3 regions of the Mesorhizobium sp. RCAM 05099 genome follow, and region 3 is predicted to be linked to each of the others. Evidence: riboswitches for the same ligand, from Rfam matches in the RefSeq annotation. Region 3 holds a riboswitch; each other region holds the start of a gene.
What was found. A riboswitch is a leader RNA that binds a small molecule or an ion and turns the genes downstream of it on or off. The one in region 3 is predicted to bind cobalamin.

Region 1: another riboswitch for cobalamin. It lies ahead of AC56QQ_RS02135 (aromatic ring-hydroxylating oxygenase subunit alpha); the one in region 3 lies ahead of AC56QQ_RS15240 (DUF1636 family protein).
Region 2: another riboswitch for cobalamin. It lies ahead of bluB (5,6-dimethylbenzimidazole synthase); the one in region 3 lies ahead of AC56QQ_RS15240 (DUF1636 family protein).

What each region holds. Positions count from the first base shown of each region.
Region 1 is NZ_CM185035.1:443,669-454,109, reverse strand. Features, by position in the region: gene AC56QQ_RS02180 (ABC transporter substrate-binding protein) at 1-691, shown strand, start outside; gene AC56QQ_RS02175 (carbohydrate ABC transporter permease) at 954-1,967, shown strand; gene AC56QQ_RS02170 (carbohydrate ABC transporter permease) at 1,969-3,123, shown strand; gene bglA (beta-galactosidase BglA) at 3,128-4,792, shown strand; gene AC56QQ_RS02160 (ABC transporter ATP-binding protein) at 4,818-5,930, shown strand; gene AC56QQ_RS02155 (DUF680 domain-containing protein) at 6,118-6,354, opposite strand; gene AC56QQ_RS02150 (DUF680 domain-containing protein) at 6,418-6,621, opposite strand; gene AC56QQ_RS02145 (DUF680 domain-containing protein) at 6,694-6,903, opposite strand; gene AC56QQ_RS02140 (DUF680 domain-containing protein) at 6,974-7,174, opposite strand; cobalamin riboswitch at 7,685-7,887, shown strand; gene AC56QQ_RS02135 (aromatic ring-hydroxylating oxygenase subunit alpha) at 8,003-9,250, shown strand; gene AC56QQ_RS02130 (FAD-binding oxidoreductase) at 9,328-10,428, shown strand.
Region 2 is NZ_CM185035.1:4,941,754-4,952,194, reverse strand. Features, by position in the region: gene AC56QQ_RS24575 (crotonase/enoyl-CoA hydratase family protein) at 1-477, shown strand, start outside; gene pdxH (pyridoxamine 5'-phosphate oxidase) at 487-1,104, opposite strand; gene AC56QQ_RS24565 (RT0821/Lpp0805 family surface protein) at 1,145-1,606, shown strand; gene AC56QQ_RS24560 (DnaJ C-terminal domain-containing protein) at 1,867-2,796, shown strand; gene fabI (enoyl-ACP reductase FabI) at 2,903-3,721, shown strand; gene AC56QQ_RS24550 (histidine phosphatase family protein) at 3,768-4,355, shown strand; gene AC56QQ_RS24545 (DUF1344 domain-containing protein) at 4,379-4,639, opposite strand; gene aroC (chorismate synthase) at 4,818-5,933, shown strand; partial or broken gene ribB (3,4-dihydroxy-2-butanone-4-phosphate synthase) at 6,013-7,112, shown strand; partial or broken gene AC56QQ_RS24530 (TetR/AcrR family transcriptional regulator) at 7,202-7,321, shown strand; gene AC56QQ_RS24525 (hypothetical protein) at 7,414-8,397, shown strand; partial or broken gene bluB (5,6-dimethylbenzimidazole synthase) at 8,568-9,077, opposite strand; cobalamin riboswitch at 9,198-9,377, opposite strand; gene AC56QQ_RS24515 (histone deacetylase family protein) at 9,499-10,425, shown strand; gene AC56QQ_RS24510 (exodeoxyribonuclease VII small subunit) at 10,429-10,441, shown strand, end outside.
Region 3 is NZ_CM185035.1:3,096,409-3,106,849, forward strand. Features, by position in the region: gene cobN (cobaltochelatase subunit CobN) at 1-2,625, opposite strand, end outside; gene cobW (cobalamin biosynthesis protein CobW) at 2,636-3,673, opposite strand; gene AC56QQ_RS15240 (DUF1636 family protein) at 3,670-4,098, opposite strand; cobalamin riboswitch at 4,139-4,345, opposite strand; gene AC56QQ_RS15245 (winged helix-turn-helix domain-containing protein) at 4,375-5,574, opposite strand; gene AC56QQ_RS15250 (NADH-quinone oxidoreductase subunit A) at 5,905-6,270, shown strand; gene AC56QQ_RS15255 (NuoB/complex I 20 kDa subunit family protein) at 6,261-6,842, shown strand; gene AC56QQ_RS15260 (NADH-quinone oxidoreductase subunit C) at 6,847-7,452, shown strand; gene AC56QQ_RS15265 (NADH-quinone oxidoreductase subunit D) at 7,462-8,652, shown strand; gene AC56QQ_RS15270 (NADH-quinone oxidoreductase subunit E) at 8,653-9,951, shown strand; gene nuoF (NADH-quinone oxidoreductase subunit NuoF) at 9,962-10,441, shown strand, end outside.

The DNA of each region.
Region 1 (10,441 bases), 2.7 Mb from region 3:
GACCGACTGGGTCGAAGACCTGATGCTGCGGACCCAGACGCCCGACGTCTACGACAAGTGGGTGAAGAACGAGATCCCGTTCAACGATCCGGCGGTGGTCAACGCCATCGACATCTTCGGCAAGATCGCGACCGACGACACCATGGTCGATGGTGGCGCCAAGGCGGTTGCGGCGACCGATTTCCGCGACAGCCCGAAGGGCCTCTTCTCGGTGCCGCCGAAATGCTACCTGCACCATCAGGCATCGTTCATCCCGACCTTCTTCCCCGAAGGCACCAAGGTTGGCCAGGACGCGGACTTCTTCTACTTCCCGCCCTATGCCTCCAAGCCTGACCTGGGCACGCCCGTGCTCGGCGCCGGCACGCTGGCGATGATCACCAAGGACTCCAAGGCCGCGCGCGCCTTCATCGAATTCCTGAAGATGCCGCTCGCGCACGAGATCTGGATGGCCGAGGGCGGTTTCGTGACACCGTTCAAGGCGGTCAACAAGGCCGCCTATGCCAGCGATGCGCTGCGGAAGCAGGGCGAGATCCTCGCCAATGCCTCGACCTTCCGCTTCGACGGTTCCGACCTGATGCCGGGCAAGATCGGCGCCGGCGCCTTCTGGACCGGCATGATCGACCTGGTCGGCGGCAAGTCGGCCCAGGATGTCGCCACCGACATCCAGAAGAGCTGGGACGCGATCAAGTAGGCGGCCGGCCAAGTAGGCGGCCTGCCGGCTCGGCCACCGAACGTCCGAGCCTTTCATTCTCGCACTGGATCCGGGCCCAGCCGGCCCGGATCCGACGGCGGCCCGCGCCGCGGCCTTTCGTCATGAGCGCATCGACATGAAGCGCAAATCCGCACGTGAGAAACGTTTTGCGGCCGATCGCGCTCCACACAACTGAATCGGCGCCTGGTCCCGTCACCAAGGGCATTCAACCTTGGTGGATCATGCGCAGGGGGAGGAAACCATGGCGTCTCAGATTTTCTCGGCCATATTCGTCATCATCGTCGGGGTCGGCGGTTGCGTCGCCTATTTCTGGGGCGCCAACAAGCTGGTCGATCTGATATTCCCGTCGCGCGGCGTCGCCGGTGCCGCCGCCATCGACAATCTTCGCCGGCAGGGGCTTATCAGGCCATGGCTGTTCGTCGGTCCGGCGATGATCATCCTGACCATCTATCTGATCTATCCGGTGGTCGAGACGCTGCGGCTGTCGTTCCTCGATCGTGGCGGCGCCAATTTCGTCGGCTTCGCCAACTATGAATGGGCGTTCGGCGATCGCGAGTTCCGCAACTCGATCCTCAACAACATCATCTGGCTGGCGGTGGTTCCGGCCGCCTGCACCTTCCTCGGGCTGATCATCGCCGTGCTCACCGACAAGATCTGGTGGGGCACGATCGCCAAGAGCCTGATCTTCCTGCCGCTGGCGATCTCCTTCGTCGGCGCCAGCGTGATCTGGAAATTCATCTACGAGTATCGCGGCGAAGGCCAGACGCAGATCGGCATCCTCAACGCCGTCATCCAGCATTTCGGCGGCCAGCCGCAGGTCTGGATATCGCTGCCGTTCTGGAACAATTTCTTCCTGATGATCATCCTGATCTGGATCCAGACCGGCTTTGCCATGGTCATCCTGTCTTCCGCCCTGCGCGGCATTCCGGAGGAGACGCTGGAAGCCGCCGTCATCGACGGCGCCAACCCGTTCCAGATATTCTGGAAGATCATGGTGCCACAGATCTGGGGCACCATCGCCGTCGTCTGGACGACGATCACCATCCTGGTGCTCAAGGTGTTCGACATCGTGCTGACCATGACCAATGGCCAGTGGAACAGCCAGGTGCTGGCCAACCTGATGTTCGACTGGATGTTCCGCGGCGGCGGCGATTTCGGCCGCGGCGCCACCATCGCCATCATCATCATGATCGCGGTCATTCCGATCATGGTCTGGAACATCCGCCAGGCGAACAAAGAGACGGGAGGACATTGAGATGGCCGTCGCGACCGGAAATTCCTTCGCCAGCCGCTTTGGCGTCCACATTGCCGTGCTTGTCTTCGTCACTATCTGGACCGTCCCGACGCTCGGCATCCTGGTCTCGTCGCTGCGCGACAAGGACCAGATCATCGCCTCGGGCTGGTGGAACTCGTTCTCCAGCTCCACTCAGACGGAAGCCGGCCGCCTGCCGGCCGCCTCGACGCAGGTCGAGAAGGACGGCAAGTTCATCCTCCAGGGCAACATCTTCGGTGACGGCGCTGCCCGCAACATCAGCGCTTTCGGCGTCAAGTCGGCGGCGCCCACGCAATATACCGCCGGCAGCGTTGCCGATCTCGGCGACGGCGTGACGTTGCAGCTCAATGCCGACGGCAGCTTCGTCATGGCCTCGCCCAAGGCGTTCGAAGGCGATCGCGGCCAGCGCGTCTACTATGCCTCGTCGGCGCCGCCGAAATTCACCACCGACAACTACAAGACCGTGCTGTTTTCCGAGGGCATCGGCCGCTCGTTCATGAATTCGCTGACCGTCACCATCCCGGCGACCGTCATCCCGATCCTGATCGCCGCCTTTGCCGCCTACGCGCTGGCCTGGATGCGCTTTCCCGGCCGTGCGCTGCTGATCGCGGTCATCATCGGCCTGCTGGTGGTGCCGCTGCAGATGTCGCTGATCCCGCTTCTCAAGCTCTACAACGGCGTCGGTTCGTTCTTTGGCGTGCCGTCGAAAACCTATCTTGGCATCTGGCTGGCGCATACCGGCTTTGGCCTGCCCTTCGCGATCTACCTGTTGCGCAGCTACATTGCCGGCCTGCCGCGCGAGATCATGGAATCGGCGCGCATCGACGGCGCCAGCGATTTCGAGATCTTCGTCAAGATCGTGCTGCCGCTGTCATTTCCGGTGCTGGCCTCGTTTGCCATCTTCCAGTTCCTGTGGGTATGGAACGATCTGCTGGTGGCGATGGTTTTCCTGGGTACGGAAGCAGACCAGATCGTGCTGACGGCCAAGCTCAATGCCTTGCTTGGTTCACGCGGTGGCGATTGGGAGATCCTGACGACATCGGCCTTCGTGACCATCATCGTGCCGCTGATCGTGTTCTTCTCGCTGCAGCGCTATTTCGTCCGTGGGCTGCTTGCCGGCTCGGTGAAAGGAGGCTGAGACAATGCAATCCGCTTTGAAGGCCAGTTCGAAACCTGACCTCGCCGTCGATCGCGACTGGTGGCGAGGCGCGGTGATCTACCAGATCTATCCGCGCAGTTACCAGGACTCGAACGGCGATGGCATCGGTGACCTAAGGGGCATCATCGGCAGGCTCCCCTACATCGCGGCACTCGGCGTGGACGCCATCTGGATATCGCCGTTCTTCAAGTCGCCGATGAAGGATTTCGGCTACGACGTGTCCGACTATTGCGACGTCGATCCGATGTTCGGCACGTTGGCCGATTTCGATGCGCTGACCGCCGAGGCGCACAGGCTGGGCTTGAAGGTGATGATCGACGAGGTGCTGTCGCACACCGCCGACAATCATCCGTGGTTCAAGGAAAGCCGGTCGAGCCGCACCAACCCGAAGGCCGACTGGTATGTCTGGGCGGACGCCAGGCCGGACGGCACGCCGCCCAACAACTGGCTGTCGATCTTCGGCGGATCGGCGTGGCAATGGGACACCAGCCGCCAGCAATATTATCTGCACAACTTCCTGGCCGAGCAGCCCGACCTCAACTTCCACAACCGTCAAGTCCAGGACGCGCTGCTCGACGTCACCCGCTTCTGGCTGGAGCGCGGCGTCGACGGCTTCCGGCTCGACACCATCAATTTCTACTTCCACAGCCTGGGCCTGGAAAACAACCCGCCGCTGCCGCCGGAGGAGCGCAACGACCAGACGGCGCCGGCGGTTAATCCCTACAATTACCAGGACCATCTCTACGACAAGAGCCGACCGGAGAACCTTGGTTTCCTCGAACGGTTCCGCGCCTTGCTCGACGAATACCCGGCAGCCGCCGCCGTCGGCGAGGTTGGCGATTCGCAGCGCGGGCTGGAAGTGGTGGCGGCCTATACCGCCGGCGGCAAGCGCGTGCAGATGTGCTATTCCTTCGACTTCCTGGCGCCCGAAAAGATCAGCGCGGCCAAGGTCCGCTCGGTGCTGGAAGCCTTCGGCAAGGTCGCCAGTGACGGCTGGTCGTGCTGGGCCTTCTCCAACCATGACGTGATGCGCCCCGCCTCGCGCTGGGCCGCCAATGAGGCCGACCCGACCGCCTATCTCAAGGTCATCTCGGCGCTGCTGATGTCCTTGCGCGGCTCGGTCTGCATCTATCAAGGCGAGGAACTCGGCCTTGGCGAAGCCGACCTGCGATTCGAGGATCTGCAGGACCCCTATGGCATCCGCTTCTGGCCGGAATTCAAGGGCCGCGACGGCTGTCGCACGCCGATGGTGTGGGATGCCGCCGCCAAGAATGGCGGCTTCTCGACGGCGAAGCCGTGGCTGCCAGTGCCCGGAAAGCATCTTTCGCAAGCGGTCAATGTCCAGCAGGGCGATGATCGCTCCTTGCTCGAGCACTACCGGCGCTTTCTCACCTTCCGGCACGCTCATCCGGCGCTGGCCAAGGGCGACATCACCTTCATCGAAAGCCAGGGCGACACGGTCGCTTTCACACGCCGGGCAGGCAATGAACAGATCGTCTGCGTCTTCAATCTGGCAGCCAAGCCGACCGAGATTGACCTTGGCGACCGATCGTTGCACCCTTTGCCCGGGCACGGTTTTTCGGGCCAGACGAGCACCGGTTCCATACAGCTCGGCGGCTACGGCGCCTGGTTCGGGCGCATCGACTGAATTTCAAATCACTGGGAGGAAACCAATGGCCGATGTCACGCTAAGGCAAGTGAAGAAGTCCTACGGCAATCTGAACATTCTCCACGGCATCGACCTCGATATAAAGTCGGGCGAGTTCATCGTCTTCGTCGGCCCGTCCGGCTGCGGCAAGTCGACCTTGCTGCGGTCGATCGCCGGGCTCGAGGAAATCACCTCCGGTGAGCTCAAGATCGCCGGCGAGGTGGTGAATGACGTGCCGCCGTCGAAGCGGGGCATCGCAATGGTGTTCCAGTCCTATGCGCTTTATCCGCACATGACCGTCTACGACAACATGGCGTTCTCGATGAAGATCGGCAAGGAAAGCAAGGCCGAGATCGACAAGCGGGTGCGGCAGGCGGCGGAAATCCTGCAGCTGACCAAATATCTCGACCGGCTGCCCAAGGCGATGTCGGGCGGCCAGCGCCAGCGCGTCGCCATCGGCCGCGCCATCGTGCGCAATCCGAAAGTGTTCCTGTTCGACGAACCCCTGTCGAACCTTGACGCGGCGCTGCGCGTCGCCACCCGCATCGAGATTGCCAAGCTCAAGGAATCGATGCCCAACACGACCATGATCTACGTCACCCACGACCAGGTCGAGGCGATGACGCTGGCCGACCGCATCGTGGTGCTCAAGGAAGGCCATATCGAACAGGTCGGCACGCCGATGGATCTCTACAAGAAGCCCGGCAACCTGTTCGTCGCCCAGTTCATCGGCTCGCCGGCCATGAACATCCTGCCGGCGACCATCGACAAGACCGGAAACCCGACCGTCGTCAGCCATGTCGGCGGGCGGAAGGCGACGGTGCCGATCTCGACACCGGCTTCGGCAAAGGGTGCTGCGGTGAGTTTCGGCGTGCGGCCGGAAGACCTGATCATCGCCACCGGCGCGGACTATCTCTTCGAGGGAACGGTGGATTATGTCGAGCAGCTCGGCGAGGTCCAGCTTGTATACATCGACATCGGCCGCGCCGACCTGCCGCTGGTGACGAAGCTGCCCGGCAATGTCGAGGTCAAGCGCGGCTCGACATTGCGGCTGAGCGCCAACGCCGAGGACCTGCACATCTTCGACGCGGACGGACATTCCTTCGCGCTCCAGAAGCCGGAAGCAAAGGCAGCCTGAGGCGGCCTGTCCTGCTGGACCAAGGCGAGAAAAAAGAGCGGCGGGCAAGGCCCGCCGCTCTTTTTTCAGGAATCAAGTTCGGTTGTTAGAGCAATTCCAGGAAAAGTGTGAAACGGTTTTCCGTCCGGAATTGCGTCAAAACAAAGAGTTAGAGCGGTTTGCCGTTTCCGTGAAACGGTGAACTGCTCTAGTGGCCGAAGAGATTCCGGTCGCTGCCCTGGGGGGCGGACTTCTCTACGTCACCCGACGAATTGAGCAGCTTGTAGACAGGCGAGCCGCTGTTGCGGATCGAGCCCGTATGCGAGGTGTCGACGTTGACGGTCGCCTGCTTGTTGATGTCGGTGCCGCCAACGTTGTCGTTGCGGGCATAGGCGCTGCCGGCGGCAATCAGAAGTGCGGCGGCAGTAAGAACAATCTTTTTCATTTTTGATACTCCGGTATTTCAAGTTCCAGACGGCGGGCTGGCCCGCCGCCTTGCTTTCGGATGTTAGTTGTTGCCGAACAGGTTGCGGTCGCTGCCCTGGGCAGGCGCCTGGGCAGCCGGCTCCGACTTCTTGATCGAGGCCGTATACGAGCTGTCGACCGTGGCGGCAGGCTGGTTGGCACCGTTGGAGCCAAAATTGTCGCTGCCGGCAAAAGCGCTGCCGGAAACGGCAAGGAGGGCGGCGGTGGCGATAAGGATCTTCTTCATTTCAAGTACTCCTGAATTTCTGGGTTTCGCCAGGGCGGCGGGCACACCCGCCGTCACCTGGGGAATCGGCTGTTAGTTGTTGCCGAAGAGGTTACGGTCACTGCCCTGAACGACGGGCTGCTTTTCAGCCGGAACCGACTTCTGGATCGAAGCCGTGCGCGAGCTGTCAACCGAGGTGGCGGCGGGCTGATTGGCGCCATTGGAGCCAAAGTTGTCGCTGCCGGCGAAGGCGCTGCCGGAGATGGCCAGAACGGCGGCGGCAGCAAGGATGATCTTCTTCATTTCAAGTACTCCTGAATTTCTGGATTTCGCCAGGACGGCGGGCAAGCCGCCGCCTGCTGGCGATCGGCTGTTAGTTGTTGCCGAAGAGGTTACGGTCGCTGCCCTGGGCAGGCGTCTGAGCAGCCGGTTCCGACTTCTTGATCGAAGCCGTGTACGAGCTGTCGACAGCAGTGGCTGCCGGGGCATTTGAACCGTAGTGATCGCTACCGTTAGCGAAGGCGCTGCCGGAAATGGCCAGAAGGGCGGCGGCAGTGAGGACAATCTTTTTCATTTTTTGGTACTCCAGTATCTTCTTATTTCCGTCCGTCTAGCGGCGTGTCTTGGAAGGAATTCGCGTCGTTCGGACAGCCCCGATGTGGGAGAGCCATCCAGCCATTTCCAATCACGAAGTTGTTTCGTGTGGACCATGAATCTGCCACTTGAAATTGTACCAGGGCCTTCTACATCATGTACTTTTCTGTTTTATATCAGTTAGTTAGATAAAATTGCCGTTCCGATCACCAACTGTGTCCAGGGTCCAGCGTTCACACCGTCCTGCACGCACCGTCAACAGAAACGAACCGTTCGGTTCGATTTTAGAGGCAGCTAATAGTCACTTTTCGAAACCGTTAACGGTTTTTGGCTTCCGCCAGCGACCGGATTCGGGAAGACCGCGGCCGGCGAATGGCAATCGGGGAGATCGGATTTCAGCCCGGCAATCGCCAATCCGGGCGTTCGTACGCGTGTCGCGCCGCATGGATGCGATGTCGCTTTCATGCCGATGTCGCAAGCGCCGTCGTGATTAGATCATGACATCTCAGGTGCCGCTTCGTGACGACGAGGCGGAGAATTGGGAAGCCGGTCAGAATCCGGCGCTGCCCCCGCAACGGTGGTGGAGTTCAAGTCGCAACGGGAGACCACTGGGCCGAAAGCCTGGGAAGGTGTCGCGATCGTCCGCAAGGACAACTCCAGAGCCCGGAAACCAGCCGGAGATGTCTAGACTCGACTGATCGCGGTGGGCGGTCAAGAGGTGGATAGCGCATGTCCGACACATTGCCGGCTTGCGTCCGATCCTTCCTCTCTTCCCCTCCGATGCAGTCCTTGATTGAGAGGACAGGACATGGACGCGCGCAACGACATGCTGAGGCTCTTGAATGGCCGCAAGCAAGGCTTTTCACTCGAGCAGCCCTTTTACACCGACCCCGACTATTTCAAGCTCGACATGGAGCTGATCTGGTATCGCGACTGGCTGTTCATCGGCCATGATTGCGAACTGCCGAAGCCGGGCAGCTACATCACCGTGCAGATCGGTGACTATCCGGTCGTCCTCGTCCGCGACCAGCAAGGCAAGATCAACGGCTTCCACAATTCCTGCCGCCATCGCGGCAGCCGTGTCTGCAACTCCGACAAGGGCACGGCGGCCAAGCTGGTCTGCCCCTACCACCAATGGACCTATGAGCTGGACGGAAGGCTGCTGTTCGCCGGGCAGATGGCCGACGGTTTCGACAAGAGCCAGTTCGGCCTGAAGCCGGTCGCCTGCGAGACCGTCGGCGGTTACATCTTCATTTGCCTGGCCAAGGAGCCGGCTGATTTCGCGCCGATGCGGGCGATGATCGAACCCTATCTGCTGCCGCACCGGCTGCGCGAGGCAAAAGTCGCCTTCGAGAGCACGATCATCGAGAAGGGCAACTGGAAGCTGGTCTGGGAAAACAACCGCGAGTGCTACCATTGCGCCGGCAATCATCCGGAGCTCTGCAAGACCTTCCCGGAAGCACCGACGGTGACCGGCGTGCAAGGCGCCGACAGCGACCCTGAAATGCTTGCGCACTGGGCGAAATGCGAAGCGGCCGGCCTGCCGAGCAAGTTTCGCATCGATCCGGCCGGGCAGTACCGCGCCACCCGCGCGCCGCTGTTGCGCGATGCCGTCAGCTACACGATGACCGGCAAGCAGGCGGTGAAGAAGAACCTGTCCGACACCGTCTCCGCCGACCGCATCGGCACTTTAATGCACTATCACTATCCGACGACGTGGAACCACATCCTCATCGACCATGCGGTGACCTTCCGCGTGCTGCCGATCAGCGCCACGGAAACCGCGGTGACGACCAAATGGCTGGTGCACAAGGATGCGGTCGAAGGCGTCGACTACGATCTCGCCGAACTCACCCATGTGTGGACCGAGACCAACGACCAGGACCGCCGCATCGTCGAGGAAAATGCCTTCGGCATCCTGTCACCGGCCTACGAACCAGGTCCCTATTCGGAGCTGCATGAGGGCGGCGTGATCCAGTTCGTCGACTGGTATGCACGCTTCATCGGCCCACGCCTTGCCGGAGACGGCAGGCCGGCCCTGCGCAGCGTCGCCTAGCGCATGGCGCCCAAAAGCGCGCAGCGGTTTTCGGTTCAAGCCATGCACGGAACAAAAGGGACAAGAGGATGAATGCGATGACGGATCTTGGCCTCTATCGCCATCTCGACGAGATGGCGCCCTGGAACGACAGGCTCCAGGTGCTGGAAGTGATCGGCGTCGCCGACGAGGCCCCCGACGTAAAGACCTTCACCTTCCGCTCCGACAACCAGACCTGGTTCCGCTACAAGCCTGGCCAGTTCGTGACGTTGGAGCTGCCGACCGCCGAGGGGCCGCTGATGCGCACCTACACGCTGTCGTCCTCGCCGTCTCGGCCGTTCTCGATCGCGGTGACGGTGAAGGCACAAGCGGGCAGCATCGGCACACGCTGGATGTTCGATCATCTGGCGCCCGGCACCCATGTCAAGGCCTATGGGCCGGCCGGCGACTTCTCGCTGCACAGCCACCCGGCGGCCAAATATTTGTTTATTTCGGCCGGCTCCGGCGTGACGCCGATGATGTCGATGCTGCGCTGGCTCAACGACTGCGCGCCATGGACCGATGTCGGCTTCGTCAACTGTGCGCGTCGCCCGGAAGAGATCATTTTCCGCAAGGAGCTCGAACTGCTCGGCAGCCGCATGCCCGGCCTGTCGCTCGGCTTCATGATCGAGGAGCGGTCGAGCCGCGAGGGCTGGTTCGGCCATATGGGCCGCATCGACGCGATCCGGCTGCCATTGCTGGCACCTGATTTCCGCGAGCGCGAAATCTTCTGCTGCGGCCCCGATCCCTTCATGCGCGCCGTGCGCGGCATGCTGGAAGCGGCCGGCTTCGACATGACGAAATACCATCAGGAGAGCTTTGCGGCGCCCGTCGTGGAGGAGATCCCGGCGACGTTCGCTGCGCAGGCGCGGGACGGCGCCGCGGTTCCCGTCGAAGCCGCCACCCCGATCCGCTTCTGGCTTTCGGATGTCGATGCCGAATGCGTCGCCGGCCAGACCGTGCTGCAGACGGCGCGGGCTTCGGGCGTGCGTATCCCCGCCGCCTGCGAGTTCGGCCTGTGCGGAACCTGCAAGGTGAAGAAGGTCGCGGGCACCGTCGAGATGAGCCACAATGGCGGTATCCTCGATCATGAGATCGACGACGGTTTTATCCTCGCCTGCTGTTCCAAGCCGCTTTCGGCGCTCGAAATCGAGGCGTGATCCACTCAGAGCC
Region 2 (10,441 bases), 1.8 Mb from region 3:
GAGAAGCCCATCGTCTCCGGCGTCGACGGCATCGCGGTGGGCATAGGAACGACGCTCAATCTGCATTGCGACCTGACCTTCGTCACGCCGCGCACCGTGTTCAGGACGCCTTTCGTCGACCTCGGTCTGGTGCCCGAGGCGGGGTCGAGCCTTTTGGCGCCGCGCATCCTGGGGCAGCAAGGCGCATTTGCATTGCTCGCCCTCGGCGAGGGTTTTTCGGCCGCACGAGCGAAGGCCGCCGGCCTGATCTACGAGGTGGTCGAGGAAGGAGCGCTGGAAGCCTCGGTCCTGGCGGCGGCCGGCCAGATCGCCGCCAAGCCACCGCAAGCGCTGAAGATCGCACGCGACCTGATGCGCGGTTCGCGCGACGACCTTGTCGCCCGCATCGGCGAGGAAAGCGAGCACTTCCGCGAGCGGCTCAAGTCAGACGAGGCGCGCGCTGCCTTGACCGCTTTCATGACCAGGAAGAAAGCCTGAGCCTCTCCTTCAGGGGTAAAGCCGCGTCTTGCCCCAACCACCCTTGCCGTTGCGTGAAAAGACGACGCGGTCATGCAGCCGGAACGGACGGTCGTGCCAGAACTCGATCGTTTGCGGCACGATGCGGAAGCCCGACCAGTGTTTTGGCCGCGGGATATCGCCGATCGCATAGCGCGCCGTGTATTCCGCCACCGCCTTTTCCAAGGCGAAGCGGCTTTCCAGCGGCCGCGACTGTTTCGAGGCCCAGGCGCCGATGCGGCTGCCGCGCGGACGCGTCGCGTAGTAGGCGTCGGCTTCGGCATCGCTGACGATCTCCACCGGACCGCGAATGCGCACTTGCCGGCGCAGCGATTTCCAGTGGAAACACATCGCCGCCTTCATGCTGCCAAGAATTTCCCGGCCCTTGGCGCTCTCGAAATTCGTGTAGAAGACGAATCCGCTTTCATCGAACCCCTTGAGCAGAACCATTCGCACATCCGGCATGCCGTCGGCATCGACGGTCGCCAGGGCGACGCCGTTGGGGTCGTTCATTTCGCTCTTCGTGGCGTCTTCCAGCCATGCGGCAAAGAGGCGAAACGGCTCGGCCGCCTCGGTAAAGTCACTGCTTGTTAACTCTGTGTCACTCATAGTTTTTCTCAAATTGTCACGAAATCGGGGAGGTTGCTGATTGTCGCGTATCGCGCAAGCTTTTGACAGCAGGCAATGGAGCGTTATCGCTTCGGCCAGCAGGAAAGCCGTGATCGTGGCAGTCGCCCTGCCGCTTGCAGCCTGTGGCGCCGGTGGCTTCAGCCTGGAAAAAGCCGAGGTCGATCGCTCGATCCTGACCAGCAGCACATCGGCTTCGGCCGCGGCGACCGATTCGGAGCGCGACTCCGACCAGACGACGATCGGCAATGCGGTGTCATCCGCCGACATCGAGCAGCTCGCCGGCCAGTCGGTGCCATGGGCGAACGCCGGCACCGGGTCACGCGGCTCCATCACCGGGTTGGCCGAATTGAAGGACAAAGGCCAGACCTGCCGCCGCTTCAAGGCCTCGCGCGAAAGCTTTGACGGCGTTGCCATGTTCGAAGGCGAACTTTGCCTGGCCGGCGCCGGCGGCTGGCGCATGCAGGACTTCAAGGCGCTCTGAGCCTGATCCGAAAAACGATCGGGTCGGCTTGGCGGGTCTTTTCGCCGCCCAGTGCGTCGCCAATCTTGCCGATATCCCGATATCGGCTGCGACCGGCTCCTTCCGGATCGACAAAAATCCCTCACCAATCCTCAACCGCCGACTTTCGGATCAGGCTCTGATTTTCCGCCTTTGATATGCCGTTCCACCACTGGAATTTCTTCCTATGCGAGCGCATATAGGGGGCAACAGAGACTCACTCCTTCTCCAGGGCAGTAAGCATGCGCGACCCCTATGAGGTGCTGGGCGTTGCCAAGAACGCATCGGCCAAGGACATAAAATCGGCGTACCGGAAACTCGCCAAAAAGCATCATCCGGACCAGAATCCGAATGATCCCAAGGCGAAGGACCGTTTTGCCGCGGCCAACCAGGCCTATGAGATCGTCGGCGACGAGAAGAATCGCGCCGCTTTCGATCGCGGCGAGATCGACGCCGACGGCAAGCCGCGATTCCAGGGCTTTGAGGGCGCGGCCGGTGGTGGCGATCCCTTCGGCGGGTTTCGCCGGCAGCAAGGGGCGGGCGGTTCGCGATTCGAATTCCGCTCCGGTCGTCCGGGCGGTGATCCGTTCGACGGCAACAGCGACATCTTCAGCCAGATATTCGGCGACGCCTTTTCCGGCGCGCGCGGCGCAGGCCCGGGCGACCGCCGCCAGCCGGCGACCGCCGCCGATCTGAACGTGACGCTCGACGTCACCATCGAGGAAGCCGCGACAGCCGACAAGGTGACGGCGATGTTCCCCGACGGCCGCAAGGTGGCGGTGAAGCTGCCGGCCTATGTCGAGGATGGCCAGACCATCCGGTTGAAGGGGCAGGGCGAGCAGGGGCCGGGCCAACCTGGCGACGCGCTGGTCAAGATACGCTTTCGCCGGCATCCGCGCTATCGTCTCGAGGGCCGCGACCTGCACGCCGATCTGCCGGTAGCGCTGGCCGATGCGGTGCTCGGCGCCAAGGTGGCGGTCGATACGCCGACCGGCAAGCTTGCCGTCAACGTTCCGGCCTGGTCGAGCTCGGACAAGGTCCTGCGGCTGAAGGGCAGGGGTCTGCCGGAAAAGGCCGGTGGCCATGGCGATCTCTATGCCCATGTGCGGATCATGCTGCCAGAGGGCGGCGACAGTGCGCTCGAAGCGCTGTTGCGCAGCCAAAAAGGCTGATTGTCGGCTCTTGTCCCCTGAACTGTCCGGTTTGAGCGCTTGAAGGGGCCCTGTGCCTGTGCGATAGGCACTCCACAAAGCAGAAAACCTTGCGGAGAGCGCTCACATGGCGGGTGGACAGGGCCTTATGGCCGGCAAGCGCGGCCTTATTCTTGGCGTCGCCAACAACAGATCGATCGCCTATGGCATCGCCAAGGCCTGCGTCGACCATGGCGCCGAGATCGCGCTGACCTATCAGGGCGAGGCGTTCAAGAAGCGCGTTGAGCCGCTGGCCGCGGAACTGGGCGCCTTTGTCGCCGGCCATTGCGATGTCACCGATCCGGCGAGCCTGGACGAGGTTTTCGCCAACGTCGCCAAGCACTGGGGCAAGCTTGATTTTCTCGTCCACGCCATCGCTTTTTCGGACAAGGACGAGTTGACCGGCCGTTATGTCGAGACGACGCGCGACAATTTCCTGCGCACCATGGACATTTCGGTTTATTCCTTCACCACCATCGCCAAGCGCGCCGAGGCGCTGATGGCCAATGGCGGCTCGCTGTTGACGCTGACCTACTATGGCGCCGAAAAGGTGATGCCACATTACAACGTCATGGGTGTCGCCAAGGCGGCGCTCGAGGCCAGCGTGCGCTACCTGGCCGTCGATCTCGGCGCCAAGAAGATCCGCGTCAACGCCATCTCGGCCGGCCCGATCAAGACGCTTGCCGCGTCCGGCATCGGCGATTTCCGCTACATCCTGAAGTGGAACGAATACAATTCGCCGCTGAAGCAGACGGTGACGCAGGAGGAGGTCGGCGATTCCGCCGTCTATTTCCTGTCCGATCTGTCGCGCGGCGTTACCGGCGAGGTGCATCACGTCGATTCGGGCTATCACGTCGTCGGCATGAAGGCGGTCGACGCGCCGGACATTTCGACGGTCAAGGATTAACAGCCCGCCAATCGTCGTCAGTCCCGATCCCGTTCCGGAAGACCCGATGTACCCGCTGGTTTATATCGTGCGCCACGGCCAGACCGCGTGGAACGCCGAATCCCGGCTTCAGGGGCAGGCCGACACCGATCTCAATACTCTCGGCCGCGAACAGGCGACCGGAAACGGGCATCGGCTTGCCGAACTCGTCGGCAATCCCCGGGATTTCGATTTCGTCGCAAGCCCGATGAAGCGCACGCGCGAAACGATGGAGCGCATCCGCGCCGCGATGAAGCTCGATCCGGGTGCCTATCGGACCGATCCTCGCCTCGTCGAAGTCAATTTCGGCGATTGGCAGGGGTTTACCTTTGCCGAACTCGAGACGCGGTATCCAGGCGCGAGCAGGACGCGCGCTTTGGACAAATGGAACTTTCAGCCGCCGGGCGAAGGCGCCGAGAGCTACCAGATGCTGCTCGTACGGGTGAAGCCCTGGTTCGATGCGATCCAACGCCCGACGATCTGCGTGACGCATGGCGGCGTGATGCGGACCTTGTTTCGCTTCGTGCTTGATATGGCCGAGGACGAGGCAGCGAACCTGGACATGCCGCAGGATCGCGTGCTCAAACTCGAAGGCAAGGGCCTGGAGTGGCTTTAGCCGCAGGTGGCGGCGCCGATTCTCTAATTGGCCGAACTGTCAGGCAGTTCCATGTCGGTGATCACGTTTTCGCCATTGGTCACATCATAGGCGATGACGATGTCCATGCCCGGCTTCAGCGCATCGAGATCGGTCTCGGCGTTCAGCTTGTAGGACTTGCCGTCATCCAGCGTCAGCGTCAGCGCGTCCTTGTCGATTTTCTTGATCAGGCCTTCGGTCTGACCGGCGAAAGCGGCGGTGGAAAGCAGCAGTGTGGCGGCAACGGCGCCAATCAGGGTACGCATAATCGTTCCTCTTTATCATTGCACCGGCATGGCGGCGGGCGTTCAACGGCGGATGGAGCAGAGCAGAAACCAACCGAATGTGTCAAAACTAAATCCACCAGATCACGGTTTGACCCCTGTGAAAAACGCCAATAGAAGGCTGCCTTGAGCCGGCTCCAATGCCGGGCAGGGTTATTTTATGTCTCACAACACGTTCGGCCATCTTTTCCGCGTCACCACCTGGGGCGAAAGTCATGGCGCCGCGCTCGGCTGCGTCATCGACGGCTGTCCGCCCGGCATCCGCTTTACGCGCGATGAAATCCAGGAAGAACTCGACAAGCGCCGGCCGGGACAGTCACGCTTCGTCACCCAGCGGCGCGAGCCCGACGAAGTGAAGGTGCTGTCCGGCTTCATACTCGACGAGGACGGCGAGACGATGATCACCACCGGCACGCCGGTGTCGATGCTGATCGAGAATGTCGACCAGCGTTCAAAGGACTATGGCGAGATCGCCCGCCAATACCGGCCGGGCCATGCCGACTACACCTATGATGTCAAATATGGCGTGCGCGACTATCGTGGCGGCGGCCGCTCCTCGGCCCGCGAGACGGCGGCGCGCGTCGCGGCCGGCGCGCTCGCCCGCAAGGTGGTGCCCGGCATGGTGGTGCGCGGCGCGCTGGTGTCGATGGGCGAAAAATCGATCGACCGCGCCAACTGGAACTGGAATTTCATCGGCGACGCGGAAAATCCGTTCTTCACCCCTGATCCTGCTTCCGTTCCCGTCTTCACGCAGTATCTCGACGGCATCCGCAAGGCCGGCTCCTCGGTCGGCGCGGTGATAGAGATCGTAGCGGACGGCGTTCCGGCAGGCCTCGGCGCGCCGATCTATGCCAAGCTCGACCAGGACATCGCATCCGGCCTGATGTCGATCAACGCGGTCAAGGGTGTCGAGATCGGCAATGGCTTCGAAGCCGCCCGCATCACCGGCGAGCAGAATGCCGACGAGATGCGCATGGGCAATGACGGCAAGCCGGTGTTCCTGTCCAACAATGCCGGCGGCATTCTTGGTGGCATCTCGACCGGCCAGCCAATCATCGCCCGTTTCGCCGTCAAGCCGACGTCCTCGATCCTGACGCCGCGAAAGTCGATCGACAAGGACGGCAACGACGTCGAGATCATGACCAAGGGCCGCCACGACCCCTGCGTCGGCATCCGCGCGGTGCCGATCGGTGAGGCGATGGTTGCGTGCGCCATTGCCGATCATTATCTGCGTCATCGCGGACAGACGGGGAAGGGAATAGGCAGTAGGGAATAGGCGGTAGGCCGCCCGATACAGCCTTTTCTTTTCCCTACTGCCTTACTGCCTAATTCCCTGCGAGCGAAGCGAGCCGCCCATGCCTTACGACCAGAAGAAGATCGTCGAAGCCCTGCGTGCTTTCGAGCGCGGCGAGATCGTTGTCGTCATGGACGATGACGGGCGCGAGAACGAGGGCGACCTGATCGTCGCCGCCGTCCATTGCACGCCGGAAAAGATGGCGTTCATCGTCCGCCACACCTCCGGCATCGTCTGCACGCCGATGCCGCGCGAGGAGGCCAAGCGCCTCAACTTGCAGCCGATGGTTGCCGACAATGATTCGGCGCACACCACCGCCTTCACCGTCAGCGTCGATTTCAAGCACGGCACCACGACCGGCATTTCGGCCGAGGACCGTACGCTGACCGTTCGCAACCTCGCCAACGGCAATGTTGGCGGTTCGGATTTCGTGCGTCCCGGCCACATCTTCCCACTGATCGCGCGCGAGGGGGCGTGCTGATGCGCTCGGGCCATACCGAGGCGGCGGTCGACCTGTGCAAGCTCGCCGGTCTGCCCCCGGTCGGCGTGATTTCGGAATTGGTGAACGACGACGGCACGGTTAAGCGCGGCCCGCAGGTTGCCGCCTTTGCCGAGCAGCACGGTCTCAAGCAGGTTTCGGTTGCCGACCTCATCGCCTACCGGCAGCGTAAGGAAACGCTGGTCGAACGCGTCGCCTGTTCGGATATTGAAACGCCGGGCGGCAAGGCGCAGGTCTTCACCTACACGCTGCCGTGGGATTCCATGCATCACGTCGCCATCGTCTTCGGCGACATCCGCGACGGCGAGGATGTCCCGGTGCGCCTGCATTCCGAGGATGTCGTAACCGACGTCTTCGGCACCAGCCATCGGCTCGACGGCATTATGAAAACGATGGGCGAACGCAGGCGCGGCGTCATTGTCTACCTGCGTGAGGGCTCGGTCGGCGTCGCCCATCAGGAACGCAAGCGTCCCGCCTCCGGCGACCGCGAGGATCATGATGAGGCGCGCCGCCGCGAGAACGAATGGCGCGAGATCGGGCTCGGAGCGCAAATCCTGAAGGATCTCGGCATTTCCTCGATCAACCTGATCGCCTCGCGCGAACGCCACTATGTCGGCCTCGAAGGTTTTGGCATCCACATCGCCAAGACCGAGATTCTCTGAAGGTCAGTCGACACAGGATAGCGCCCGGCCGTTCGAAACCGGGCGCTTCGCGGATCATTCCGCGGGAATGATACCCGCTTCGCATCCGTCAGGCTTCGCAGCGGATCGCCAATTCGCAAGAACCTGAAGCGACGTCGAAAATGGCGGTAGCGGCCTTCAAACAGTTGCTTGAGGGCCTGCTCAAAAGGCCGGGTTCGCGGCCGAACTGAAGGCGCCATTGACGGCTTGGCGCAGCTATCGCAATTGACAATAGCCGGGTTGAGCGCATCCTCTCCCACCATCTCTGAGGGGAGATTCGGGCATGTGGGATTTCGATATCGGCAGGTCGGTGTCCATCATGATGCGGACCTGGCCCTTCATTGTCTTTCGCATGATCGTCTATTTCGGCATCACGCTGGCCTATATCGTGGCGACCGGCACCGGCGCCTCCGTCGGCTATGGCGTCGGCCATATTTCCACCGATCCTGACGGGCCGTTGTCGTTTGCCTTGTGGGGAGGCGTGGTCGGTTTCGGCGTCGTTTCGATTGCCGTCTACTGGATCCGCGAATACATCCTCTACGTCGTCAAGGCCGGCCATGTCGCCGTCATGGTCCATCTGATCGACGGCCGCGACATTCCCGACGGCCAGGACCAGATCGCCTATGCCGGGCAAGTCGTCACCCAGCGTTTCGCCGAGGCCAACATCCTTTTCGTCGTCGACCAACTGGTCAAGGGCGCCATCCGCGCCATCACCGGCCTGCTTGGCGGCATCGCCGCCTTCCTGCCGATCCCGGGGTTGAACGGCCTGGTCTCCTTCATCAACACGGTGATCCGCCTGTCGCTGACCTATGTCGACGAGATCATCCTCGGCTACAACATCCGCATCAATTCCGCCTCGCCTTTCGAGACGGCGCGGCAAGGCGTCGTGCTCTACGCCCAGAATGGCAAGATCATGGTCAAGAACGCCGTCTGGCTGGCAGTCATCATGTGGGGCGTGTCCTTCGTCATCTTCCTGCTGATGCTGGCCCCTGCCGCCGCCATTCTCTTCATGATGCCCGGGCAGCTCGCCGGCTGGGCTTTCGTGCTCGCCATCGTCTTCGCCTGGGCCTTCAAGGCGGCCTTCATCGAACCCTTCGCTATCGCCTGCCTGATGCAGGTCTACTTCAAGACCATCGCCGGCCAGGTCCCCGATCCCGACTGGGACGCCCGGCTGGCCGAGGCATCGTCGAAGTTCAGGGAGCTCAAGGACAAGGCGCTGGCCTCCTTTGGCGGCTCGCGCTGGGGCACGGCCGGCGCGACACGCTGATCAGCGGAGCTTGCGGTCGCCACCGTAGCATCGACGGTGTTGAGGCGCGCCACGGTCGACTTGAGCAGCGCTTCGCCTTGCCCGCAAAACGTCTCGCTCATGATCAGCTCCGGCAGCGGCAGCCGGCGGCCCCAGCCATGTGTTTCGAGGTCCGGTTTGGGGGCGAACTCGGAAACGCGGCCGACGCAGAGATAGGCGACAGGCGTCACATGCTCGGGAATGGACAGCAGGCTTTTCAGCGCTTGCGCCTCGATGATGCTGACCCAGCCGACACCGACGCCTTCGGCGCGCGCCGCCAGCCAGAAATTCTGCACCGCGCAGACCGTGCTGTAGAGATCCATCTCCGGATTGTGCCAGCGTCCCAGCGGTGAATCCTTCGAGCGCCCGCGATCGCAGGTGATGCAAATGTTGAGTGCGCTTTCGCAAATGCCTTCCAGCTTGAGCTTGCGGTACAGCGTTTGCCGTTCTGCCTCGATGGCCGGCAGCTCCTGCTCGCGCGCCGCCAGGAACAGGTCGCGCACCTTTTCCCGTCGTTTGGCGTCGCGGATGACGATGAAATTCCATGGCTGCATGAAGCCGACCGACGGCGCATGGTGGGCGGCAAGGAGCAGCCGCGCCAGCACGTCATCGTCGAGCGCGGTGGGAAGGAAATGGCTGCGCACATCCCGCCGCGTGAACATGGCGCGATAAACCGCATCGCGCGCTTTCTGGTCAAATCCGTCGCCAACAGGAGCGGTCATGTGTTCCGGCATCGCTTGTCCCCTTGCGATTGCAATCAATGCCAGCCGCCTGACCATGCGGATGACGATGCCTGCCAGGCCGGTCTTCTGGCTCGGGATCAACCCGCGTCCGGCGCCTTCCCGTCATCGACAGTGGCACTTACCGGCGCGGTCCCCCTCACAGCGTTGGGCACGCCACGGAGTTCAACCGTGTTCCCGATTCTCCCGCTTGCGGCGGGCACCAGGCAGTGACGGCGACCTTACGCCGAAGCGCCAGCGACGCCAATGCCCGCAGCGACACCAATGGACGCAGGCGTGATTTTCCCCAGCCATCAGCCGCCTGCTCATGGCCTTTGTCGATCCGGGCCACTAGATTAGGACGATGGTTACCCGTCTCTACACCCATCCGATCTTCCTCGAGCACATCACGCCCCCCGGCCATCCCGAGCGGCCGGACCGCTTGCGCGCCATCGAGCGCGTGCTGGACGATGAGGCATTTGCCGCTCTCGACCGCGTCAAGGCGCCGGAAGGCGACGAGGCGACCATCCTCTACGCGCATCCCGCCGATTTCGTCGCGCGCGTCCGCGCCGCCATTCCCGACGAGGGCATCGCCCGCATCGACGCCGACACCACCGCCAGCCCGAAGAGCTGGCAGGCGGCGATCACGGCGATCGGCGCCGCCAACGCCGCCGTCGACGACGTCTTCACGGGCCGCGCCGACAATGCCTTCGTCGCCGCCCGGCCGCCGGGCCATCACGCCGAGAAGACGACGGCGATGGGTTTCTGCCTCTTCAACACCGCGGCGATCGCGGCGCGCTATGCGCAGAAGAAATTCGACGCCGAGCGTGTCGCCATCGTCGATTGGGACGTGCATCACGGCAACGGCACGCAGGACATTTTCTGGGACGATCCCTCCGTGCTCTATTGTTCGACGCACCAGATGCCGCTTTATCCCGGCACAGGGGCAAAGAACGAAACCGGTGCCGGCAACATTATCAACGCGCCACTGGCGCCGCAGACCGGCAGCGAGGTGTTTCGCGATGCCTTCCTGTCGCGCGTGCTTCCGGCGCTCGACGATTTCGCGCCGGACCTGATCATCATTTCGGCCGGTTTCGACGCGCATCACCGTGATCCGCTGGCCGAGATCAATCTGACCGAGGACGACTTCGACTGGGCGACAGGCCAGCTGATGCAGCGCGCCACGCGCCACAGCGGCAACCGGCTCGTCAGCCTGCTCGAGGGTGGTTACGATCTGCAGGGACTGGCATTTTCGGTCGCCGCCCATGTCGGGCGACTGATGAAAGGATGAATGATGGCTGGTGAGA
Region 3 (10,441 bases):
GCTGATCTTGCCGTCCGCGCGGGTTCTCGCCGCGAGCGGGTTTTCGGAATCCTCCTCGTCGCGGGCGGCAACGGCGTTGGCGGCGGCGTCGATCAGCGCGATCTGGGTCGGGAACATGTCGCGGAACAGACCTGAGATACGCCAGGTGACGTCGACGCGCGGGCGGCCAAGCGTGGCCGGCGGCAACACCTCGATGCCAGTGATGCGGCCGGTCGCGGCGTCCCATTGCGGCCGGCATCCCATCAGCGCCAACCCTTGAGCGATCTCCTCGCCGCCGGTGCGCAGCGAGGCCGAACCCCAGAGATCGATGACCAGGGAACGTGGCCAGTCGCCATGCGATTGCATGTAGCCGCGCACCACTTCCTCCGCCGCCGCTCTGCCCAGATCATAGGCGGTCGGTGTCGGCATGGTGCGCGGGTCCGAGGTGAACAGGTTGCGGCCGGTGGGCAGCACGTCAGACCGCCCCCGCGCGGGTGCGCCGGCCGGCCCAGCCTTGATATGGCGGCCATCGAGCGCGGCGAGCAATGCCGTCCTTTCGGCGGCCGCACTTTGGCGGCGCATGGCGTCGGGCTCATCCTCGGAAGCGCGGCCATAGATATGCAGCCCGTCCTTGATGGCGAAATCCTTGAGGTCGCAGAGCCAGGCGTCGATGCGGCGCAAGGCTTCGTCCGGCGCGTCGGTCCTGGCGACCCCGGCTTCGGAGGCGAGGCCGGTCTTTTGCGCGGTTTCGACGATCAGCTTGGCCAGACGATCGCGCCGGCGGCGGTCGAGCCCGTCGGCCTGTGCGTATTCGTCTACCAGCCGCTCAAGTCTGTGCTGGTTTTCGTCCAGTCCGGCGCCCGCCAGAGGCGGCGGCAGATGACCAAGGGTGACGGCGGCGATGCGCCGCTTGGCCTGCGCCGCCTCGCCTGGGTTGGAAACGATGAAGGGATAGATGACGGGAAGGGGACCGGTAACGATCTCTGGAAAGCAGTTTTGCGAGAGGGCAACCGTCTTGCCCGGCAGCCATTCCAGCGTGCCATGGGCACCGACATGGACAAGCGCATGGACACCGAGCGATTTGCGCAGCCACAGGCCGAAGGCGATCAGAGCATGGCGCGGCGGCAGCGTCGGGTCGTGGTAGTCGGCGCGGCGGTCGGCGGAACGGCCGCGATCGGGGGCAAGCGCGACGGTGATGTTGCCGAAGGTGACGGCGCGGAAGGGGAAGCCATTTTCGCCAATTCGCGTTTCCGGCTTTCCCCAAGCCGCCTCTACCGCATCGACTGCCGCCCTCGGCAATTCGGTCGAAAGGGAGCGATAGTCCCCCAGCCCCAGCCCGTCATTGCCGCGCTCCAGCAAATCCAGCAGCTCACGCGGCGTTTGCGGAATCCCCTCAACGGCGTAGCCCTGTTCGCTCAGATCGTGCAGCATCGCCAGCACGCTGGACGGTACGTCGAGGCCGACGGCATAGCCGGTGCGGCCGGGGGCGCTTGGATAGTCCGGGATGAGAATCGCGAGCTTGCGTTCGGCGCGTGGCGTCTCTTGCAGGCGAATGAAGGCCGCGACGCGGTTCGCAACTTGCTCGACGCGATCCGCTTCCGGCCGGTTGGCGAAGGCCCGGTGGCCAAGTGCGGGATCAGTCTCGCTCTCGCCCTTGAAGGAAATAGCGCCGGCAAGGATGCGGCCGTCCAATTCGGGCAGCACGACATGCATGGCGAGGTCGGCGGGCGCCAGTCCACGCTGGTTGTTCTCCCAGATGTCGCGGCGGGTGGTGGCGACGATGACCTGGAAGACCGGCACCCCGGCGCGGTCGAACAGGGTTTCGACGCCGGGTTCGGCGCCAGAGGCGAAAGCGGTCGCGGTGATGATGGCGGCGGGTTTCAGCGTGGCGAGCGCGGTCTCGACGAACGCCAGCGATGCCGGGTCCTTCAGGCTGGCGACGAAGATGGGGGCCGGGCGCATGCCGCGCTGCCGCAGCGCTTCAAAAAGGGCATCGATGGGCGCGATATCGGCGGCGAGCAGCATCGAGCGATAGAACAGGATGGGCACGACGTTTCCCTCCCCCTCGAAGGGAAGGCTGCGCTCCATGACGCCATGTCCCGGCGCGTAAAATCCAGCCTTCGGAACCGCGACCGGTTCGGCGACAGCCGCATCCGATCCCGCCAACCGTGCAAGCCGGTGCACCAGCGCGCTCATATTCGCCGGGCCGCCCTCGCGAAAATAGTCGAGCAGGCCATCGAGCTCTTCGCGCGGCAGCGTCGAGGCCTCGATCAGGCGCAGATCCTCGTCGCGGCACTCGCCGGGCAGCAGCGCCAGTTTTATGCCGCGGTCGCGGGCGACCGAGGCGAGCTGGTCGCAGCCATAGCGCCACCAATCGTAGCCGCCGAGGATGCGAACGAGGATGATTTTGGCGTGGCGGCCGACGCTGTCGACCCAGAGGTCGACGGACATCGGATGGCGCAGGTCACGAAGTGCGGCCAGCCGCATCGAGGGCAGGCGGGCGGCATCCGCCTTCCACGCCGCCGCCAGCCCGGCGAGATCGCTGTCGGTGAAGGACAGCGCCACGACATCCGCCGGCGTCTGCCGCAGATCGACCGGCTCGGCGAGGTCGTCGAGAGAGGCGGAGGTCGTGGTGAGGATGTGCATGGCGTTAAAATCAACCGGCGAGGATACGCTCGATCGCCGGGCGGTTCAGCCCCTTCAGGCCGATGACGACGAGGCGAGAGCGGCGGTCGTCCGCTGCGGTCCAGGCGCGGTCATAGTAATGATTGACGCGCGGCCCGACGGCTTGCAGCAAAAGCCGCATCGGCTTGCCGCCGACCTCGACGAAGCCTTTTACACGCAACACGTTTTCTTCCTCGGCTGCGGTGGCGACCCGTTTTGCCAGCTCTTCCGGGTTGGCGATCGACGAAATATCGATGACGAAGCTGTCGAAGTCGTCATGCTCGTGGTCGAGCTCGTCGTCATGGTGGGTCTTGCGGTTTTCGATGTCGTCCTCGACGGCGAGGCCGAGGCCGAGCAGCACCGAGGGATCGACCTTGCCCTGCGAGGTCGGCACGATCTTCACCGCGCGAGCGATGTGCTCATTGATGATGGCGTTGGCGCGGGCGGAGCCGGCGGCGTCCATCAGATCGCTTTTCGATAGGATGATCAGATCAGCGCAGGCGATCTGGTCCTCGAACACCTCCTCGACCGGATCGTCGTGGTCGAGCGTCCCATCCTGAGCGCGCTGCGCCTGCAAGGCGTCCATGTCGTTGGCGACGCGGCCTTCGGCCAGCGCCGGGCCGTCGACCACCGCGATGACGCCGTCGACGGTCACCCGGCTCTTCACAGTCGGCCACTGAAAGGCCTGGACCAGCGGCTTGGGCAAAGCCAAGCCGGAGGTCTCTATAAGTATATGGTCGACCTTCGGCGTCAGCGACAGGATCTGGTCGAGCGCCGGCACGAAATCATCGGCGACAGTGCAGCAGATGCACCCATTGGCCAGCTCAACGATGTTTTCCTCGGGGCAGGTGTCGATGCCGCAACCCTTCAGGATTTCGCCGTCGATGCCGATGTCGCCGAACTCGTTGACGATGATGGCGATGCGCTTGCCGCCGGCGTTTTCCAGGAGATGGCGGATCAGCGTCGTCTTGCCGGCGCCGAGGAAGCCGGTGACGACAGTGCAGGGAACACGGGAGACGGAGGCTGTCATATCTGGTCCTTCAGCATGTCGAGGGGAGGAATGCGGGCCACGAGGCCGCGCTTGAGGGAATCAGGACGGCCCCGCCATGGGATGAGGCCATCCGTCGAGGTGGCGAAGAGCTTTGCGCCGGTGACGAGATCGGCGCCGCTGGTCGCGCTCAGGTCGCCGAAGACGTAGCTCCAGCAGCCGTCGCGCAGGATCGCGGCACTCAGCCGGCGCTTGCAATTGCCGAGGCATTCAACGCTGCGGATGCGGATATTGTCGCCCGAGGCGGCGCGGCGTGTGTCGTCCGCAAGCAATTCGCCGGCACGGGGGTGGGCGTCGGAACCGGTTTCGTCGCGACAGGAGGCGCAGACGATCACGGTAACGCCGGTCAAGGCGTCATCGGACAATACGTCCGCTGTCTCAGCCGAAAAACTGCTGTCGCGTTCCAAATCAGGGCTCCTTGCCCGGAAAACCCGCCAGGCGATCGGATTCTTTATCTCTCAGACGGCAGGTCTCCTGGCTCGCGCGTCATCGCCTCGGGTGCCGCCTTCCCGGGAACATCCCAGTGGTTTTCGGCCCAGGCTCGTCGCTTACAGTTGCGGGGACAGCCGCGGATTTGAAATCTTGCGATCCCGCACCGCATTCCCTCTTGGCTCCTCCCTTTGCCGAGAGGAGACCGTCTGGACCGGATTTAGGCTTGTAGGGACAGCCGTGTCAACGCACGTCTACGACGCGGCAATGTCGGCAAGTGGCTGTCCGAGGTCGCCCGCTGGCGTCACTTCAATGCGTTCGAGGCCTAGCCAACCCTGCATCTGCTTCAATTCCTCGGACAGCTGGGCGGCGGTTTCGGCGGGTGCACCTGGCTCCGCATAGGCCGCATGGACACGCAGGACACTGGCCGGACGATCGGCCTTGAGGTCGACGCGGGCCACGATCCTGTCGCCGAGCAGGAACGGCAGGACGTAGTAGCCGTACTGCCGCTTTTCCGCCGGCGTGTAGATCTCGATGCGATAGTGGAAATCGAACAACCGCTCCGAGCGCGAGCGTTCGAAAACGACCGGATCGAACGGAGCCAGCAAGGCGCGCGCCTCGATTTTTCGCGGCACGCGGGCATCCCTATGAAGGTAAGCCGGCTTGTCCCAGCCTTCGACGCGCACCGGCAACAGCTCGCCGAGTTCGACCAGTTCCTCCAGCCGGCCTTTCATGTCGGCGGGCGACAGGCGGAAATAGTCGCGCAGGTCGCCGGCCGTCGCCACGCCGTGGGCACGAGCGGAAATGCGCAGCAGCTCGCGGTGCGCGTCCTCGGCGGCTGGCACCGGCAGATCGAGGATCGCCTGCGGCAGCACGCGCTCGGGCAGATCATAGACGCGCTCGAATCCGCGACGGTGCGCCGTGGTGATGCGGCCGGCCCAGAACAGCCATTCGAAGGCGTGCTTGGCATGGCTCCAGCCCCACCAGCCGCCCGAGCCTTTCTGGCCTTCCAGTGCCGAAGCGGCGATCGGGCCGCGCTCGACGACCGCGCGGTAGATCTCTTCGACATAGGCGGCGTGCTCGCGTCCCCATTTGGCCAGGCCCGAATACATTTCATCGCCGCGCTCGGCCCGCTGCATGCGCCAGCGCATCAGCGGGTATGTCTCGACCGGCAGGAACGAGGCCTCATGCGCCCAGTATTCGAACACGGTGCGTTTGCGCGTCACCGCTGCGTTGTCGAGCAAGGCGAGCGGGTAGGGGCCAAGCCGCGAATAAAGCGGCATGTAATGAGCGCGCACCACGGCGCTCACGGAATCGATCTGCAGCAGGCCGGTGCGGGCAAGCACGCGGGCCAGATGCCGTCGGCCGGGCGTGGCGGCCGGCCTGGCGTCGGCAAACCCCTGGGCGGCGAGTGCTATGCGCCTGGCCGTGGGAAGCGCGATTTTTTCCTTCATGCTGATGCGACTCTAATGGGGTTCGAGCTGGCAGGGATCGTGATTCCGCGGGGATGCTAGCAGGGTTTTGGCGGCATATATGTCAGGAGATAAAAGTGGAGTAAAAAGTGAAGGAAATCAAACAGGAGCGGATCGGACCAGTTTCCCCGTATATGCCGTCCAGGTCAGCGTTTTGAACAAGGTTTGACTTGCTTCGCCGGAAGTGCTGCGCTAACCCTCGCCGCGTTGCAGCATAGGCCCTTAAAACGGTTCAGCGGTTAAACTGTCACGCTTCCGCATTAGGGTCCGGTGCTGTAATCAAAATGGATTGGCGCCAACGGAAAGCCGAGCATGAACGCACTTCTCAGTTCGTACCTGCCCATCGTCCTGTTCATCGGCGTGGCGCTGGTTGTCGGCCTGGCGCTGCTGGCCGCACCGTTTCTGGTGGCCTACCGCAATCCCGATCCCGAAAAACTTTCCGCCTACGAGTGCGGCTTCAACTCGTTCGACGACGCCCGCATGAAATTCGACATCCGTTTCTACCTGGTGTCGATCCTGTTCATCATCTTCGATCTGGAAGTGGCCTTCCTGTTTCCTTGGGCAGTGTCGTTCTCGAAGATCGGCATGCTCGGTTTCTGGTCGATGATGGTCTTTTTGGCGGTGCTGACCATCGGCTTTGCCTATGAATGGAAAAAAGGAGCGCTGGAATGGGATTGAGCGACAGTTCCGGCACGCTCATCGCGCCGAAGCCCAAGGGCTTGATCGATCCCAACACTGGCAGGCCGGTGGGGGAGGACGATCCCTTTTTCCTCGAGATCAACAATGAGTTGGCCGACAAGGGCTTCCTCGTCACCTCCACCGAGGCGCTGATCACCTGGGCGCGCAGCGGTTCGCTGATGTTCATGACCTTCGGCCTTGCCTGCTGCGCGGTCGAGATGATCCACACCTCGATGCCGCGCTACGACTCGGAGCGGTTCGGCGTCGCGCCGCGCGCGTCTCCGCGCCAGTCCGACATCATGATCGTCGCCGGCACGCTGACCAACAAGATGGCGCCGGCGCTGCGCAAGGTCTACGACCAGATGCCGGAGCCGCGCTACGTCATCTCGATGGGCTCGTGCGCCAATGGCGGCGGCTACTACCACTATTCCTATTCGGTGGTGCGCGGCTGCGACCGCATCGTGCCGGTCGACATCTATGTGCCCGGCTGCCCGCCGAGCGCCGAAGCGCTGCTCTACGGCATTCTTCTGCTGCAGAAGAAGATCCGCCGCACCGGCACGATCGAACGGTAAATCCATGACCGCATCCCTGAGCGAACTGTCGACCTATCTCGGCGAGAAGCTGATCGGCCGCGTGAATGACGCTGATATCGCCTATGGCGAACTCACCGTTCATGTCGAGCCGCGCGATCTGGTCGAGGTGATGACCTTCCTGCGCGACGATGCGCGCTGCCAGTTCATCTCGATCATCGACGTCTGCGGCGCCGACTATCCGTCGCGGGCCAAGCGCTTCGACGTCGTCTATCACCTGTTGTCGCCGAAGCAGAACGTCCGCATCCGCGTCAAGGTGCAGGCCGACGAGGAGACGATGGTGCCGTCGATCACCGACGTCTATCCCGGCGCCGACTGGTTCGAGCGCGAGACCTACGATCTCTATGGCGTGCTGTTCTCGGGCCATCCAGACCTGCGCCGCCTGTTGACCGACTACGGTTTCGAAGGCCATCCGCTGCGCAAGGATTTCCCGCTGACCGGTTTCGTCGAAGTGCGCTACGACGACGAGGCCAAGCGCGTCATCTACGAGCCGGTCGAGCTCAAGCAGGAATTCCGCAATTTCGATTTTCTCTCGCCTTGGGAAGGGACGGATTACGTCCTGCCGGGCGATGAAAAAGCCAAGACGAATTGAGGCGCCAGAATGGCTGAAACCTCCGTCCGCAATTTCAACATCAATTTCGGCCCGCAACATCCGGCGGCGCACGGCGTTTTGCGTCTCGTGCTGGAGCTCGACGGCGAAGTCGTCGATCGCGTCGATCCGCATATCGGGCTGCTGCACCGCGGCACGGAAAAGCTGATCGAGGCCAAGACCTATCTGCAGGCGGTGCCCTATCTCGACCGGCTCGACTATTGCGCGCCGATGAACCAGGAGCATGCCTTCGCACTCGCCGCCGAGCGCCTGCTCGGCATCGACGTGCCGAAGCGCGGCCAGCTGATCCGCGTGCTCTATTGCGAAATCGGCCGCATCATGTCGCACATCCTCAATGTGACGACGCAGGCGATGGACGTGGGCGCGCTGACGCCGCCGCTGTGGGGCTTCGTCGAGCGCGAAAAGCTGATGGTGTTCTATGAGCGCGCCTCCGGTTCGCGCATGCATGCCGCCTATTTCCGCCCCGGCGGCGTCCACCAGGACCTGCCGCAGAAGCTGGTCGAGGACATCGGCAAGTGGATCGACCCGTTCCTGAAGTCGATCGACGACCTCGACGCGCTTTTGACCGGCAATCGCATCTTCAAGCAGCGCAATGTCGACATCGGCATCGTATCGCTGGCCGATGCCTGGGCCTGGGGCTTTTCCGGCGTCATGGTTCGCGGTTCGGGAGCGCCCTGGGATCTGCGCAAGTCGCAGCCCTATGAATGCTACTCGGAAATGGACTTCGACATTCCGATCGGCAAGAACGGCGACTGCTACGACCGTTATCTCGTGCGCATGGAAGAAATGCGCCAGTCGGCGAAGATCATGCGCCAGTGCGTCGATCTTCTGCTCGGCAAGGAAAGCACCGGCCCGGTGTCCAACCTCGACGGCAAAGTCGTGCCGCCCAAGCGCCAGGCGATGAAGCGCTCGATGGAAGCGCTGATCCATCACTTCAAGCTCTACACCGAGGGCTACCGCGTGCCGGCCGGCGAGGTCTATGCCGCCGTCGAGGCGCCAAAGGGCGAGTTCGGCGTCTATCTGGTCTCCGATGGCTCCAACAAGCCCTATCGCTGCAAGCTGCGCGCTCCCGGCTTCGCGCATCTGCAGGCCATGGATTTCCTCTGCCGCGGCCACATGCTGGCCGACGTCACCGCCGTTCTCGGCTCCCTCGACATCGTGTTTGGTGAGGTCGATCGCTAAATGTCAGTCCGCCGTCTCGCAGAAGCCAGCGTCCAGCCAGCATCCTTCGTCTTCAACCGGGCGAACGCGGCAGCGGCGAAGCAATGGATCAAGAAGTACCCGAAGGGCCGCGAACAGTCGGCGATCATCCCGCTTTTGATGCTGGCGCAGGAGCAGGAAGGCTGGGTCACGAAGGCGGCGATCGAGACGATTTCGGACATGCTCGGCATGCCTCGGATCCGTGGCCTCGAAGTCGCGACCTTCTACACACAGTACCAGTTGAACCCGGTCGGCACGCGCGCCCACATCCAGGTCTGCGGCACCACGCCCTGCATGCTGCGCGGCTCGGAAGCGCTGATGGATGTGTGCCGCTCCAAGATCCATCACGACCAGTTCCACACCAACGACAAGGGCACCTTGTCGTGGGAAGAGGTCGAATGCCTCGGCGCCTGCGTCAACGCGCCGATGGTGATGATCTTCAAGGACACGTTCGAGGATCTGACGCCGGAACGGCTTGCCGAGATCATCGATCTCTACGAGTCCGGCAAGGGTGCCTCGGTGGCCCCGGGACCGCAGAACGGCCGCACCGGCTCGGAGCCGGCCTCCGGCCTGACGACGCTGAAGAGCGAAAAGGCGATCCTCAAGTCGACCCGGGACAAGGAAGCCAAGGCAGCCACCAAGGCCGCCAAGGACGCGGCACCGGCGGCTGCCACCGCTCCGGCCGCAGCCGCACCGGCTGCGCAGGCATCGGCCGCGCCGGCGGCGCCTTCGAATGCCGGCAAGCCAAAGACCGACGCCCCGGAAACCAGCCCGGCCTTGAAGACGCCGTCAAAGACCAAGGTCGCGCCGGCGGCTGAAAAGGCGGCGAGTGTGGCCGCACCGCTGCATTCGGCCGCCAATGCCAACACGGCCGCTCCAGAGGTCGAGCAGGTCTCCAAGCAGCGCAATGGGCCCAAGACCAAGGCCGAGCCTACCGCCGCCTACAAGGCACCGGAAACCAAGGTGCCGGCCGCGAAGGCTGCCGCCAAACCGTCGCTGGAAGACAAGAACCGCCCGGCCGGCATCGCCAAGCCGGCGCTGGTCGACGATCTCAAGCTGATCTCCGGCGTTGGGCCGAAAATCGAGGGCATCCTGCATACGCTGGGCATCTTCACCTTCGCGCAGGTCGCGGCGTGGAAGAAGGCCGAGCGCGAGTGGGTGGACGGCTACCTCTCTTTCCAAGGCCGTATCGAGCGCGACGACTGGGTCAAGCAGGCCAAGGCGCTCGCCAAGGGCGGTGTCGCCGAATACATCCGCGTCTTCGGCAAGAAGCCGGTCTGAGGGACGAAAAATGCTCCAGGACAAAGACCGTATCTTCACCAACATCTACGGCCTCTTCGACAAGTCGCTGGCCGGCGCGATGGCGCGCGGCGCCTGGGACAACACGCCCGGCATCGTCGCCAAGGGGCGCGACTGGATCGTCAACGAGATGAAGGCGTCAGGCCTGCGCGGACGCGGCGGCGCCGGCTTCCCGACCGGCCTGAAATGGTCGTTCATGCCAAAGCAGAGCGACGGCCGGCCGAGCTACCTCGTCATCAATGCCGACGAATCCGAGCCTGGCACCTGCAAGGACCGCGACATCCTGCGCAATGATCCGCACACGCTGGTCGAGGGTGCGCTGCTCGCCGGTTTCGCCATGGGCGCGATTGCCGCCTACATCTATGTGCGCGGCGAGTTCATCCGCGAGCGCGAGGCGTTGCAGCGGGCCATCGACGAGGCCTACGAAGCCAAGCTGATCGGCAAGAACAATACCTCCGGCTACGACTTCGAC